DNA from 3 places in the Halomonas sp. BM-2019 genome. Region 3 is predicted to be linked to each of the others. Evidence: predicted binding sites of a transcription regulator. Region 3 holds the regulator's gene; each other region holds the start of a gene.
What was found. Region 3 encodes LexA, which represses DNA repair genes until DNA is damaged. Its sites were predicted from a motif close to TACTGTNTANNTANACAGTA; they were not measured.
Positions count from the first base shown of each region.

Region 1: umuD (translesion error-prone DNA polymerase V autoproteolytic subunit) is a predicted target of LexA. The motif match lies at 3,349-3,368, and genes of this name have one in related genera.
Region 2: J5F18_RS18875 (S24 family peptidase) is a predicted target of LexA. The motif match lies at 3,096-3,115, and genes of this name have one in related genera.

Region 1 covers NZ_CP071922.1:1,060,307-1,065,642, reverse strand. Annotated here, with positions in the region: gene J5F18_RS05405 (DMT family transporter) at 1-100, shown strand, start outside; gene J5F18_RS05400 (arylamine N-acetyltransferase) at 265-714, opposite strand; gene J5F18_RS05395 (DUF899 domain-containing protein) at 921-1,646, shown strand; gene J5F18_RS05390 (Y-family DNA polymerase) at 1,601-2,878, opposite strand; gene umuD (translesion error-prone DNA polymerase V autoproteolytic subunit) at 2,875-3,333, opposite strand; partial or broken gene J5F18_RS05380 (CoA-transferase) at 3,539-5,336, shown strand, end outside.
Region 2 covers NZ_CP071922.1:3,808,091-3,813,426, forward strand. Annotated here, with positions in the region: gene J5F18_RS18845 (heme lyase CcmF/NrfE family subunit) at 1-38, opposite strand, end outside; gene ccmE (cytochrome c maturation protein CcmE) at 51-578, opposite strand; gene ccmD (heme exporter protein CcmD) at 568-807, opposite strand; gene J5F18_RS18860 (heme ABC transporter permease) at 807-1,547, opposite strand; gene ccmB (heme exporter protein CcmB) at 1,559-2,302, opposite strand; gene ccmA (cytochrome c biogenesis heme-transporting ATPase CcmA) at 2,289-2,936, opposite strand; gene J5F18_RS18875 (S24 family peptidase) at 3,149-3,634, shown strand; gene J5F18_RS18880 (YigZ family protein) at 3,634-4,254, shown strand; gene J5F18_RS18885 (chromate transporter) at 4,324-4,896, shown strand; gene J5F18_RS18890 (chromate transporter) at 4,893-5,336, shown strand, end outside.
Region 3 covers NZ_CP071922.1:2,618,129-2,622,678, forward strand. Annotated here, with positions in the region: partial or broken gene nagZ (beta-N-acetylhexosaminidase) at 1-630, opposite strand, end outside; gene J5F18_RS13100 (TetR/AcrR family transcriptional regulator) at 753-1,424, opposite strand; gene lexA (transcriptional repressor LexA) at 1,627-2,277, shown strand; gene dinB (DNA polymerase IV) at 2,258-3,322, shown strand; gene J5F18_RS13115 (energy-coupling factor ABC transporter permease) at 3,577-4,227, opposite strand; partial or broken gene J5F18_RS13120 (formyltetrahydrofolate deformylase) at 4,247-4,550, opposite strand, start outside.

The sequences.
Region 1 (5,336 bases), 1.6 Mb from region 3:
CCCCAACCTCGGCCTGGCCGCGCTGCTGGTGGCGCTCGGTACCGTGCTCTTCCATCGCGGCGGGGGGCCGGCTGCCGGTGCCGCGGCCAGGATTGGCTAGGTAGGCTCTCGCGCGGCGCGCCACGGCATGCTCGAGCATGGCACGCCAGCTCTCTTCCACCGGCAGGCCGAAGGTCTCGCGCAGCACCGTCTCCAGTTCCTCCACCCCGAGTTCCCGCTGGGTCTGTTCGCCTGCAGGCGTCCTCACCGTCAGACGGGCATTCCTCAGCGCGTAGCGAGCCTCGAAGGTGGTGCATCGCTCGGCGCCATCCACAGCACCCGTGCCAGCAGCCCCTCCACCTGGAAGCCGATGGCCTCCAGCACCCGCTTGAACAGCGCATTCTGTTCGAAACAGTAGCCGCCGCGGCGGGCGCCGATCAGCTTGGTCTCCACGGCCCGGGGAGAGATGTCAATGCCGCGGCCCAGCAGGATATCGAGATTCTCGAAGGGAATGGCGGCCACATGCCGTGCCTGCAGGCGGCGCAGCGTCTCGAGGGTCGGGCTGAGCTCGCCCTCATGGCCGATCCGGGCACGGTAGGCGGCGGGGTCGATCACCATGGGGGCGAACGCCTCCCGGCGCTGGGCCTGGTCCAGCACCCACTGCCCCACGGTATCGCCGAAGCGTCCTTCCCGCACGCTGCCGTAGATCACGGCCACCTTGATCGTATCGCTCATCGCCTTCTCTCCTGTTGGGTGCTCGATGCGATGCACGATACGACCTCAAGCAAAGTTTAGGTCAAAGATCACCATGGCAATGGCTTCGATAGGGCTCGGCTATCGGTGTGGAGTGGTTGACCGTTGCCGACACGGCGCCTATCCACACCCTATGGTCGGACAACAGACGGCTGGCAGCTCACCCTGACCCGAGAGGAGAACGCCCCATGACCGCCCCCCTGCCCCCCATCGTCTCCGAGGCGGAGTGGCGCGCCGCCCTCGACGCCCAGATCACCCGGGAGAAGGCCCATACCCGGGAGCGCGACCGGCTGAGCGCCGCGCGCCGCCGGCTGCCCATGGTCGAGGTGCGCGGCGACTATGCCTTCGAGGGGCCCGCTGGCCCTCTGACCCTGCTCGACCTCTTCGCGGGACGCCGCCAGCTGATCGTCTACCACTTCATGTTCGGCCCCGACTGGGAGGCGGGCTGCGACGGCTGCTCCTGGGTGGTGGACGCCATGACCCACCCCGCCCACCTGCACGCCCGCGACACCAGCCTGGTGCTGGTCTCCCGTGCGCCCCTGGACAAGCTCGAGCGCTACCGGGCCCGCATGGGCTGGCATCACCCGCCCTGGGTCTCCTCCCTGGGCAGCGACTTCAATCGCGACATGGGCGTGACCAGCGACGACTGCTGCGCCCCGGACACCGACCGCGGCGAGCGCCACGGGGTCAGCGTCTTCCTGCGCGACGGCGAGCGGGTATTCCGCACCTACTTCACCGGCCGGCGCGGCGTCGAGTACCTGGGCAGCCTGTGGAGCTACCTGGACCTGACGCCCTACGGCCGCCAGGAGAGCTGGGAGGAGTCGCCACCGGGCTGGCCCCAGACCCCGCCCTACGTCTGGACCCCTGATCAGCCAGTCTTGACCCGCATCAATTCATTCCAGCGGGTGGTGTAGCGCGGCGTGCGCCGCTCGCAGCGCAGCGCCCAGGCATTGCCCTCCCGGGGCAGGCCAAAGCGCACGGTGTCGCGGCCCATCTCGCGGTTGAGCCGGTCCAGGGTGGCCATCAGCCGCCGGCTGCGGGTGCGGCGCGCCTCATCGGCCGGCGTCTCGAGCAGCGAGGGCTGGGCACGCTCGGCGTCCACCAGGTCGAGCAGCATCACCCCGCACTTCTGGTAGCGGTAGCCCTCGAGGAAGATGGCCCCCAGGCCGCGGCGGGCCGCCGCCAGCAGCTCGCGGCTGTCGGCGCTGGGCGCGGGCAGCGCCACCAGGGCGGCGTTGCGGTACTGGGGCTCGCCGGCCAGGAAGGGCGAGGTGCGCACGAACACCTGGACCGCCCGGGCCAGGCTGCCCTGGCGGCGCAGCTTCTCGCCGGCCCGGGCGGCGTGCTGGCGAACCGCCGCCTCCAGCTCGTGGCGCTCGCCGGTGAGCCGCCCGAAGGAGCGCGAGACCAGCAGGCGCCGGCGCGGCTCGCTCATGTCGTCGAGCAGGATGGCCGGGCGGCCGCGCAGCTCCCAGACGATTCGCTCCATCACCACCGAGAAGCGGCTGCGCACCCAGCGCGGGTCGGCCTCGCGCAGCGCCCAGGCGGAGGTGATCCCCATCAGCGCCAGCCGCTCGGCGCTGCGCCGGGCCACGCCCCAGAGCGCCTCCACCGGGCAGGCGGCCAGGGCCCGGCGGGTCGCCTCGCCGTCGGCGTCGAGCCGGCAGACCCCCTCGAAGGCCGGCTCGCGCTTGGCCAGCCGATTGGCCAGCTTGGCCAGCACCCGGGTCGGCGCCACCCCCACCCCCACCGGGATACCGGTCCAGCGGCCCACGGTCTCGCGCAGCGCCCGACAGTGGACCTCCAGCGCCTCCACGGGAAAGCCGTCGAAGCCCACGAAGCTCTCGTCGATGGAGTAGGGCTCCACGTCCGGCGAGAACTCCGCCAGCACCCGGTTGACCCGCCGCGACATGTCGCCGTAGAGCGCATAGTTGCTGGAAAGCAGCACCGCCCGGCGGCGCACGGTGGGCGGCAGCAGGTGCCGCGGCGCGCCCATGGCCACGCCCAGCGCCTTGAGCTCCTCGGAGCGTGCCACCACGCAGCCGTCGTTGTTGGAGAGCACCCCCACCGGGCGTCCCGCCAGGCGCGGATCGAAGACCCGCTCGCAGCTCACGTAGAAGTTGTTGCCATCGACCAGGGCGATCATGGCACCCGCCCCAGCAGGTCGTGCACCACATGGGTAACCACCCCCCACACCTCGCACTCGCGCCCGGCCAGGGGGATCGGCGCGAAGCGCGGGTTGCTGGCCACCAGCCACACCGCCCCGCCGCGCCGCTCCAGGCGCTTGACGGTGGGCTCCCCCTCCAAAGCGATGACGATCACCCGGCCGGGGAGCGGCTCCAGGCTGCGATCCACCACCAGCAGGTCGCCGTGGTGGATGCCGTCGCCGAGCATGGAATCCCCCTCGGCGCGCACGAAGTAGGTGGCCGCGGGGCGCTTCACCACGTGGGCGTGCAGGTCGATCTCGGCGTCCAGGTGGTCGTCGGCGGGGCTCGGGAAGCCGGCCCGCACCCGGCAGCCCATCAGCGGCCGGGGCTGTCCCGACCCCTCACCGACGGCCCGACCGAGAACGCGGGCCCTCGTCCGATGCGAGCGCAACATGGCACCTCCGACAAATACTGTAATTTAATACAGTATCAGACAGAGCGAAACACTTGGCAACTGCCTGACTCGATGCCCCTCGCTCGACGGAGCGGCGTGCTAACGTGACATGCAGGGGCGCCGGAGTGCGCCCGGCACAACAACCGTCCAGCACAACAACCACAACCCAGCACAACAACCACAACGCACGCCGAGGGATCCCGCCATGGCACGTCGCACCCACCCGCTGCTCACCGACCGCCCCTTCACCCCCAAGGGCAAGGTGGTCTCCGCCCGCGAGGCGGTGGAGCTGATCCGCGACGGTGACGCCGTGGCTACCGGCGGCTTCGTCGGCATCGGCTTCGCCGAGCACCTGGCGGTGGCCCTGGAAGCGCGCTACCTGGAGACCGGCGCACCCCGCGACCTGACCCTGATCTATGCCGCGGGCCAGGGGGATGGCAAGCGCCGCGGCCTCAACCACCTGGGCCACGAGGGACTGGTGGGGCGGGTGATCGGCGGCCACTGGGGCCTGGTGCCGGCGCTGCAGCGGCTCGCCATCGAGGGGCGCATCCAGGCCTGGAACCTGCCCCAGGGGGTGATCTCCCACCTGTTCCGCGATATCGCCGCCGGCAGGCCCGGCACCCTGACCCGGGTGGGACTCGGCACCTTCGTCGACCCGCGCCTGGAGGGCGGGCGGATCAACGCCATCAGCACCGAGGAGCGCGTGCGGCTGATGACGATCGACGACGCTGAGTACCTCTTCTACCCGGCGCTGTCGCTGCAGGTGGCGCTGCTGCGCGGCACCACCGCCGACACCCTGGGCAACGTGACCATGGAGCGCGAGGCGCTGGTGCTGGAGGCGCTGGCCATCGCCACCGCGGTGCGCAACTCCGGTGGCCTGGTGATCGTGCAGGTGGAGCGGCTGGCCGAACCGGGCACCCTGTCCCCCCAGGCGGTGCGCATTCCCGGGGTGCTGGTGGACTGCGTGGTGGTCTGCGACGAACCCGAGCATCACTGGCAGACCTTCCAGACCCCCTACCACCCGGGCTACTCCGGCGAGCTGCGCACGCCCATGGCCGCCCCGCCCCCCATGGCCCTCTCGGCGCGCAAGATCATCGCCCGTCGCGCCGCCTTCGAGCTCAGGCCCAACGCCGTGGTCAACCTGGGCATCGGCATGCCGGAGGGGGTCGGCGCGGTGGCCAGCGAAGAGCGGGTGCTGGAGCTGGTGACGCTGACCGCCGAGCCCGGGGTGATCGGTGGCCTGCCCGCCGGCGGGCTCGACTTCGGCGCCGCTCTCAACACCCAGGCGATCATCGACCAGCCTGCCCAGTTCGACTTCTACGACGGCGGCGGCCTGGACATCGCCTTCCTGGGCATGGCCCAGGCCGACGTCGCCGGCAACGTCAACGTGTCGCGCTTCGGCAGCCGCCTGGCCGGCGCCGGCGGCTTCATCAACATCAGCCAGAACGCCCGCCGGGTGGTGTTCATGGGCACCTTCACGGCAAGCCAGGAGGCGCTCGAGGTGATCGATGGCACCCTGCGCCTGCCCGAGGGCGGACAGCCCAAGTTCGTGGCCGAGGTGGAGCAGCGCACCTTCAGCGGCACCCTGGCCGCCGCCGACGGCAAGCCGGTGCTCTATGTCACCGAGCGCTGCGTGTTCGAACTCACACCCGAGGGGCTGGCCCTCGTCGAGATCGCCCCGGGGGTGGAACTCGAGCGCGACATCCTGGCCCAGATGGGCTTCACGCCGCGGATGCCCACGCCGCCGTCGACGATGGACCCGCGTATCTTCCAGGAGGCGCCCATGGGGCTGCGCGAGATGCTGCTCGAGCGCCCGCTGGCCCAGCGCTTCCACCTCGACGCCGCGGGCGAGGTGCTGTTCATCGACTTCGAGAACCTGCGCATCACGACCCCGGCGGACGTGGACGCCATCGAGCGCGAGGTGGAGGCGCGGCTCGCACCGCTCGGCCGGCGGGTCTATGCGGTGGTCAACTACGACCACTGCCGCATCGACGACGCGGTGC
Region 2 (5,336 bases), 1.2 Mb from region 3:
GCGTAGTGGCCGATCTCGGGAATCATCTTGGTCAGCATGGGTACTCCGGATCAGTACGAGCTGCTGGCGGCGCCGTTGCCTTCCTCGGCCCCCAGGCGTTCGGCCACCTCGGCGGCCTTCTGCTGGAAGTCCTCGGGCTTGTAGCCGGCGTCGATGAGGGCCTGGGCCACCTCCGGCGGCATGTAGTTCTCGTCGTGGCGGGCCAGCACCTGGTCGGCCTTGATATAGCCGCCCTGCTGCAGCTGGCCCACCACCACCACGCCCTGCCCCTCGCGGAACAGGTCGGGCAGGATGCCACTGTAGTGGACGCGCACGTCTTCGACGTAGTCGGTCACGGTGAACTCCACGTCCAGGCTGTCGGGGTTGCGCACCACCGTGCCCTCCCGGACCATGCCGCCGGCGCGGATCTGGCGTTCATAGGGGGCATCGCCGGCGGCGATCTGCACCGGGCTGAAGAAGAGGTTGATGTTGGCCCGCAGGGCATAGAGGGTCAAGCCGACGGCCACGGCCGCCAGGGCGACCAGGCCCAGGATCACGTAGAGCTTCTGCTTGCGCTTCGCGGTAAGGCTAAGGGTCATGACGATTACCACCCACTTGATGTGAAACTCCAGCCATCTCGCCCTGACCGGCACCCAGGCGCTCCTCGCGGCGCACCCGGCGCTGCAGGTTGCGCAGCAGCTGGCGACGCTCGGCACGGGCATGCAGCACGATGCCGACGAGCAGCCCGGCGGTCACCGCCCAGGCCGCCCAGACGTAGGGGGCATGCCCCCCCATGGCGATGAATTCGTTGAAGGATTCGAAGGCCATCAGCACTCCTCCCCGGCCAGGTCACGCACCCAGCGCTTATTGGACTCCCGGCGCAGGATCTCGCTGCGGGTGCGCATCAGGGTCAGGGCGATGAAGAAGCTGTAGAAGCCCAGCACCATGATCAGCAGCGGCGCCCACATCTCCATGGGCATGCCGACGCGACCGGTGATGTTGAAGGTGGCCGGCTGGTGCAGGGTGTACCACCAGTCCACCGAGTACTTGATGATCGGGATATTGATCACCCCCACCATGGCCAGCACCGAGGCGGCCCGGGAGGCGCTGTCGCGGCTGGCGAAGGCGCCGCGCAGGGCGATCACCCCCAGGTAGAGGAACAGCAGGATCAGCATGGAGGTGAGGCGCGCGTCCCACATCCACCAGGTGCCCCAGGTGGGCACACCCCACACCGCGCCGGAGAAGAGCGCGACAAAGGTCATGGCCGCCCCCAGGGGGGCCATCATGGCCGCGGCCATATCGGCCACCTTGATCTTCCAGACCATGTAGACCAGGCCACACACCGCCATGGAGACGAAGATCGACTGCGCCAGGAAGGCCGACGGCACGTGGACGTAGATGATGCGGAAGCTGTTGCCCTGCTGGTAGTCGGCGGGCGCGAAGGCCAGGCCCCAGACGCTGCCGACCAGGATCAACGCCGTCGCGGCGAGCCAGAAGAAGGGCTGCAGCCTGGCGCTGATGGCATAGAACCACTTGGGGGAGCGTAACTTGTTAATAAAGGCCCACATGCCTCCACCTCTCAACCGTTGATACTGATACGCAGCGACGCCGCGATGGCCCAGGGCGCCAGCATCAGCGCCAGGGCCAGCAGGGCGCCCAGGATGGCCAGGTGGGCCGCGGCCCCGTCGCCGAGGATCGCCGCCTGCACGGCGCCGGCACCGAAGATCAGCACCGGGATATAGAGCGGCAGCACCAGCAGCGACAGCAGCACCCCCCCGCGGGAGAGCCCCACGGTGAGCGCCGCGCCGATGGCGCCGATCAGGCTCAGGCTGGCGGTACCCAGGGCCAGCGAGAGCGCCAGCACCAGATAGCTGCCGGCGGGCAGCGAGAGCATGATCCCTAGCACCGGCGCCATCAGCGCCAGCGGCAGGCCGGTCAGCAGCCAGTGCACCGCCACCTTGGCCAGCGCCAGCAGGGGCAGCGGCTGCGGCGTGAGCAGCAGCTGTTCCAGGGAGCCGTCGTCATAGTCGCCGCGAAACAGGCTGTCCAGGGAGAGCAGCGCCGCCAGCAGCGCCGCCACCCACAGCAGGCCCGGGGCGATGGTGGCCAGCAACTCCGGATCCGGCGAGATGCCGATCGGGAACAGGGTGATCACCAGCGCGAAGAACACCAGGGGGTTCAACACCTCGCTGCGACGGCGCATCAGCAGCACCAGGTCGCGTTTGAGGGTCGCCCAGAGTGCGACCGCCAGGCCGCCGTCCGGTTCCCTCCGGGCCAGGGTGCGACACTGTGCCGCAGGCTGATGGCTCTCAGTGAGCGACATGGGCATGCCCTCCTCGACCCAGGCGAATGCGCCGCAGCTCGCCCGTTTCCCGGAGCTCGTGGTGGGTGGTCACCAGCACGCAGCCGCCGGCCCGGGCATGGATAACCAGGCGCTCCTCCAGCGCCGCCACCCCGTCGCGGTCGATGGCGGTGAAGGGCTCGTCGAGCACCCACAGGGGGCGCGGGGTCAGCTCCAGGCGGGCCAGCGCCACCCGGCGCTGCTGACCCGCGGAGAGCTGTCCGGCCGGTACATCCTCGAAGCCTACCAGGCCCACCGACTCCAGCGCCGCCAGGCGCACCGCCTCGTTGCCGCGCTCACCGGCCAGCGCCTGGTACCAGGCCAGGTTCTCCAGGGGCGTCAGGGCCGCCTTCACCCCGGGGGCATGCCCCAGGTAGAGGAGGCTCTCGAGGAAGGCCTGGCGCGACTCGCGCATCGGCGCGCCGTTCCAGAACAGCTCGCCCTGGTAGTCGGCCAGCTGCCCCGAGAGGATCTTGAGCAGGGTGGTCTTGCCGCTGCCGTTGGGGCCTTCGATGCGCACGACCTCTCCGGAACGGATGTCCAGATCGAGGTTCTCGAAGAGCCAGCGATCATCCCGTTCACAGGCCAGCTGTCGGGCTTGCAGGCGCAGGGTCAAGGCACACTCCGGCATGGGTAATTTGGCTCGAGACTCTACACGGAAAGCCGTTTTCCTACCAGATAAGCGGCTGCGTCAGCCCATCGCGGTTGACCCCGGTCAAGAGGATTGCCGATCGCACGCCTTGCCAGATCGTCACCCGCTGCTATCCTACTCAAGTACTGTACATTCCAACAGTATTCAGCCCCGCGGCTGCCGACAGGAGATCCCCCATGCCCGAGGTCACGCCCCGCTTCCTCCTTCGTCGTCCCAACCTCCCCCTCGCCGAGTCCTGGGCCCCGCTGGGCGCGACGGAAACCGCCGCCGCCGCCCTGATCGAGATTCCGCTGCTCGGTAGCGTCTCGGCGGGCCTGCCCATCGAGGCCTGCCCGGACAGCGCCCGCGTCCGGGTGCCCCGGCGCATGGTCCGCCGCAACACCTATGCCCTGCGGGTGCGCGGCGACTCCATGATCGATTGCAACATCTTCGACGGGGATGTGATCATCATCGAGCGCCAGGAGAGCGCCGAGAACGGCGAGACGGCGGTGGTAATGATCAACAACCGGGAGGTCACCTTGAAGAAGCTCTATATCGATCGCGCCGGGGTGCGCCTGCAACCCGCCAACGAGCGCATGGCACCGATCGTCCTGAAGAACAGCGACATCCAGGTGCTGGGGCTGGTAATGGGCGTGGTGCGCCAGGGTGGGCTGGCCGCCTGATGCGCTACCCCGTGCCCGACCTGCCCCCCGGCGGACGCCACGAGAGCGAGATCGAGGTGGAACGCAGCCGCTTCCTCACCTGGCTCTGTCACGCCCCCGAGCCCGCCGCCTTCGAGGCGCTGCTGGCCGCCGCCCGGGCGGCCCACCCCGGCGCCAGCCACCACTGCAGCGCCTTTATCGCCGGCCCGCCGGGCGAGCAGGCCGCCATCGGCTTCTCCGACGACGGCGAACCGGGCGGCACCGCGGGCCGCCCCATGTTCCAGGCGCTGGAGGGCTCGGGGCTCGGCCAGGTGGGCTGCGTGGTGATCCGCTACTTCGGCGGCACCAAGCTGGGCACCGGCGGGCTCGCCCGCGCCTATGCCCAGGCGGTGGCCCAAGGCCTGGAGCACCTGCCCCGCCGCGAGCTGGTGGAGCGCCGCCCGCTACGCCTTCGGGTCGAGTTCGCCGGCGAGGCCGAGGCGCGCGCCTGGCTGGCCGCCCACGAGATCCCCGTGGAGGCCGCCGACTATGCCGCCGAGGGGGTGATCCTCAGCGTGGGCTGGCCAAGCGACCGGCCCGTCGACCTCGACGAGCTCGCCTCCCGGCTGCGCGGGCGGCTGACGCGGCTGCCCCCGCCCTGAGCCGGCTCAGCGGCCCGGCCGCTCGCCGAAGCTAGCCTTAGCCACCACCGACACGGAACGCCATCGCCCATGACTCCCGAACCCCAGGCGCCGCTGGGCGCCCTCTTCTGGGCCTTCACCCGCATCGGCCTGCTCGGCTTCGGCGGCGGTCCCTCGATGATCCCCCTGGTGCACCAGGAGGTGGTCAAGCGCCACGCCTGGATGACGGACGAGGAGTTCGCCGACGTCCTGGCCATCGCCAACACCCTGCCCGGCCCCATCGCCACCAAGATGCCCGGCTACATCGGCTACCGGGTGGCGGGCCTTGGCGGCTGCGCCATCGCCGTGGCCGCGGTGATCGTGCCGATGATCTTCGCCATGATCCTGCTGCTCGGGGTCTTCAGCCGCTACCGCGATGTGGCCTGGATCCGCGGCATGGGCCAGGCCGTGGTGCCGGTGGTGATGGTGATGCTGGCCCAGCTGACCCTGGACTTCTGGCACAAGTCGCGCCTGGCGCTGGGCTGGGTGATCAGCCTGGTCATGGCGGGCGTGGCCGGCGGGCTGATCTACGGCCTGGGGCTGCACCCCGGCTGGGTGATCGGCGCCCTGCTGGCCGCGGCCCTGCTGCGCCCCGGGCGCCGGCCGGCGGAGGCCCGACCATGATCTACTGGGAGCTGTTCCTCGCCTTCTTCATTCCCAACATCATCGGCTACGGCGGCGGCCCCGCCATCATTCCGCTGATCGAGGCGGAGGTGGTCGGGCGCTACGGCTGGATGAGCGCCCAGGAATTCGCCGAGACCCTGGCGCTGGGCAATGCCCTGCCCTCCCCCATCGCCACCAAGATGGCCGGTCAGATCGGCTTCGAGGTGGCCGGGGCGGGCGGCGCCCTGGTCACCGTGCTGGCCACGGTGGTGCCCTCGCTACTGCTGATGCTGGGCGCCCTGGGGCTGCTCTATCGCCATCGCGACTCCCCCCGCGTCAAGCGCATGAGCCAGTGGGTGCGCCCGGTGATCGCCCTGATGATGGGTTGGCTGACTCTCGGCTTCTTCCTGGAAGGGCTCGGCGGCGCCGGTCTGCTCCACACCCTGGTGATCGGCGCCGCC
Region 3 (4,550 bases):
CAGCCGGCCGGCCAGGCGGCTGAAGGGCACCAGGTCGCGCTCGCGCAGGGCCGCCAGCGAGCGAGGATCCACCGGGAGCTCCCGATGGGAGTCCGCCGCCACGCCGCCGTGGCCGGGGAAATGCTTGCCCACGGCGACCATGCCCGCTTCGTGCAGGCCGTCGACGAAGGCGCCGGCCAGGGTGGCCACGGCCTCGGGATCGGCGGAGAAGCTGCGATCGCCGATCACCGTGGAGGTGCCGTCGTCCACGTCCAGCACCGGAGCGAAGCTGAGGTCGAGGCCACAGGCGGCCATCTCCATGCCCAGCAGCCAGCCGGCGTCCTGGCAGAGCCGCCGGATGACCTCGGGCTGACTGGCGAAGTCATCTCCCAGCCGCGCCATGGCCGGCAGACGGGTCACATCCTGGCGCAGGCGCTGCACCCGGCCGCCCTCCTGGTCGATGGCCAGCAGCAGGCCGGGGCGCACCCGCCGGATATCGTCGCACAGGGCCCGCACCTGGGCTGCGGATTCGGTATTGCGCGCGAAGAGGATCACCCCGCCCACTTCGGGGCGCCCGAGGAGCTGGCGCTCCTCGGCCGTCAGCACGGGGCCCTCCAGATCCAGCATCACCGGCCCGAGGGTCTGGGTCATGATCGGTTCCTTGGCGTGAAAGGGGGCAGATTCTAGGGCAAAGTCCGCGCCAGTGACAGCCGCTCGGGGCCCCTCAACCCACGGGACCCCGCTAGCCACTCGCCGACGCCGCCCCGGCGGGATCAGGAGGTCACGACGCTCGGCGTAGCGGCCGAGGGCGTTGGCAGCGGGGCCTGCATGGCGGCCACCACCACCGGGCGCAGGCGGCGGATCAGGTCGCGCACCGTGACATGTTCACCATAGTCCTTCTCGGCGATATCGCGCAGGGCATCGAGGCCCGAGAGGGTGAAGATCACGGTGCCCAGCACGAAGTGCAGCCGCCAGAAGCGTTCGGCGTCAGGCAGCTCCGGGGTGGCCTTGCGCACCAGTTCGGTGAAGCGGGTGAAGACGCTGCCGTACTCCTCCTGGATATAGCGACGCAGGTGGCCCTGGGCCTGGCTGTAGGCCAGCCCCAGCAGCCGCATGAAGACCTTGAGGCTGTTGCGTTCGGCGGGGACCTCGAGCACCGTGCGTGCCATGGTCTCCAGCAGCTCCTCCAGGGGGATCACCTGGTCCGCGTAGCGCCCTTCCAGCTCGTCCAGCGCCCGGTGGAAACGCTCGGTGAAGGGGTCGAGATAGCGGGCGAACACCGCCTGGATCAGCGACTTCTTGGAGCCGAAGTGGTAGTTCACCGCGGCCAGGTTGACCCTGGCCTTGCTGGTGATGGTGCGCAGCGAGGTCTCGGCGAAGCCCCGCTCGGCAAACAGCACCTCGGCCGTGTCGAGGATCCGGGTGACGGTGTCGGTCTGAGCCATTTGCTAAGTCTTCCTGGTTATAAACAGCCGTTTCAAACGTGCCCTGATTCTACGCGAGCCGGACCCTCGGGCTCAATTCGCATTGTCGGACCGCGTTTAAAACAGCGGGAAAACGGCGCCTTTTACTGTATGCACTTCCATGCTGTATACTTGAACAAGAAGCGCGGACCCCATTCGCCACTACCCGACAGCCGGAGGTCGCATGGCACGCCCCCTCACCCAGCGCCAGCAGAACGTCTACGACTTCATCGTCAAGACCATCAACGAGCTCGGCTATCCCCCGACCCGGGCCGAGATCGCCCGCGCCCTGGGCTTTCGCTCGCCCAACGCCGCCGAGGAGCACCTGCGTGCCCTCGAGCGCAAGGGGGTGATCCGCATGATCGCCGGCACCTCCCGGGGCATTCGGTTGCCCGCCCCGGAGCAAGAGGTCCCCGTGGAGGGCGACGCCCCGGCCCAGGGGCTTCCCATCATCGGCGAGGTGGCCGCCGGCAGTCCGATCCTGGCCGCCGAGCATATCGATCGCTACTGCCCCCTGCCCCCCGAGTACTTCACCCCCCGGGCCGACTACCTGCTCAGGGTGCGCGGGCTCTCCATGAAGGAGATCGGCATCCTCGAGGGCGACCTGCTCGCCGTGCATCGCACCGAGCGCGTCCGCGACGGCCAGATCGTGGTGGCGCGCCTGGAAGACGAGGTGACGGTGAAGCGCTTCCGGCGCGACGGGCACCGGGTCACCCTGATCGCCGAGAATCCCGACTTCCCCCCCATCGAGGTGGACCTGCGCCACCAGGCGCTGGAGATCGAGGGCATCGGGGTGGGCGTGATCCGTGGCGGCAATGGCCAGGCCCTCGGCTGACAGGAAGATCCTCCACGCCGACTGCGACTGCTTCTACGCAGCGGTGGAGATGCGCGACAACCCGGCGCTCCGGGAGGTACCGCTGGCCATCGGCGGCAGTCCCGAGCGGCGCGGGGTGATCGCCACCTGCAACTACCCCGCCCGGGCCTTCGGCATCCACTCGGCGATGCCCACCGCCCGGGCGCTACGCCTCTGCCCCCGGCTCACCCTGCTGCCCGGCGACTTCGCCAGGTACCGCGCGGTGTCGCAGCAGATCCAGGCGATCTTCCACGAGCTCACCCCTCGGGTGGAGCCGCTCTCCCTGGACGAGGCCTATCTGGATGTGACCGGCGTCGAACGCTTCGCCGGCAGCGCCACCTGGATGGCCCGCTGGCTCAAGCAGGAGTGCCTGGCGCGCACCGGCATCACCCTGTCGGTGGGGGCGGCGCCAAGCAAGTTCCTGGCCAAGATCGCCAGCGACTGGGAGAAGCCCGACGGCCTGACGGTGATCCCCCCGGAGCGGGTCGATGAGTTCCTGTCGGCGCTGCCGGTCAACAAGCTCCACGGCGTGGGCCCGGCCACCGGGGCGCGCCTCGACGCCCTGGGCATCACCACCTGCGCCGAGCTTCGCACCCTGCCACTGCCCCGCCTGGTGGAGGAGTTCGGCAAGTTCGGCAAACGGCTCTTCGAGCTCTCCCGGGGAATCGACGAGCGTCCGGTACGCCTCGAGCGTGAGCGCAAGTCGATCAGCGTGGAGACCACCTTCGCCCGGGACCTGCGCGACCTGGCCAGCTGCCGAGAAGCCCTCGAGCCGCTCTGCGCGCGCCTGGCGGAGCGCCTGGCGCGCCACGGTCAGCCGCCGCTGGCGGGCCTGGTGGTCAAGGTGCGCTTCGACGACTTCAGCCTGACCACCCTGGAGAGCCGGGGGCTCTCCCCTCGTCCCGAGAGCTACGTCCGCCTGCTGGAACAGGCCTGGGAGCGCGGCCGCCGCCCGGTACGCCTGCTCGGCGTCGGCGCCCGGCTGCTGCCCGAGGCCGAACGGCGCCAGCTGGCGCTGGGGTTTTAGCGCCTAGCGCCTAGCCGGAGTGGGAGTGGGAGGCCGGCTCTGCCGGGCGAATGGAGGCCGGAGGCCTCCCCGCGGTAGATGTCTGATTCGGCAACACCTCCGGGGCGCCTGCGGCGCCTTCGCCCGGGAAACCCGGCCTCCCACAGTGAGGACCACCGGTCTGTGCCGGCAACACCGCCCCTCGCCACCTGCCGCCCGTCAGTGAGCTGCTGGGCGCTAGGCGCTTGTAGCTACTGCCCGAAGGGCGCTCGGCGCTATTTCGTATCGATATAGCGATGGTCGTTGAAGGTGGCGACCCAGCTCGGGTGATAGACCAGCAGGATCGCCATCAGCATCCCGGTGATGAAGGCCTCGGAGGGCATCAGCAGCGGCAGGAAGCGGGCATACTCCAGGGCCTGGTAGAGGGCGTGGGCGTCGCTGGCCCCCAGCAGCATCAGGCCCACCGCCGAGAGACCCGCCGCCAGGGTGGAGAGCGCGGCGCCGAAGAAGCCACAGACGAACAGGAAGACCATCAGGTTGTCGGGCAGGCGGCGATCCACCAGTCGCCAGATCAGCACCATCACCAGCGCCGGGACCACGCCGGTCACCAGCAGGTTGACCCCGAGCAGCGGCCACGCCACCCGCCCGGTCAGCACCGCCACCAGGTTGACGATCAGGATCGACAGCAGGGCCAGCGGCGCCTTGAACACCAGGGTCAGCAGCGCCGTGAACATCAGGTGCAGGGAGAGCCAGTCGACGGCCTGGGCGCGCAGCTGCCACATCAGCAGCACCGCCACCGTGGCGGCGAGCCAACGGTGCTGCAGCGCCGTATCGTCCAGCAGCGCCCGCCAGGGGCGCTGGGCCAGCGCCAGGAACGCACAGAGCCCCAGCAGCCAGGGGGCCAGCACCGCTTCGGAAAAGGACATGCCGGGGCTCCGCTCGGGGTCAGGCGAACACGACCGTCTTGTTGCCGTGGATCAGCACCCGGTCCTGCAGATGCCAGTGCAGGCCGCGGGCCAGCACCGCCTTCTCCACGTCGCGGCCGAAGCGCACCAAGTCCTCGGGGTTGTGGCAGTGGCTCACTCGATGGATGTCCTGCTCGATGATCGGGCCGGCATCCAGCTCCTCGGTGACATAGTGACAGGTGGCGCCGATCAGCTTCACGCCCCGCTCAAAGGCCTGGTGGTAGGGCTTGGCGCCGGCGAAGGAGGGCAGGAAGCTGTGATGGATATTGATCACCCGCCCGGCA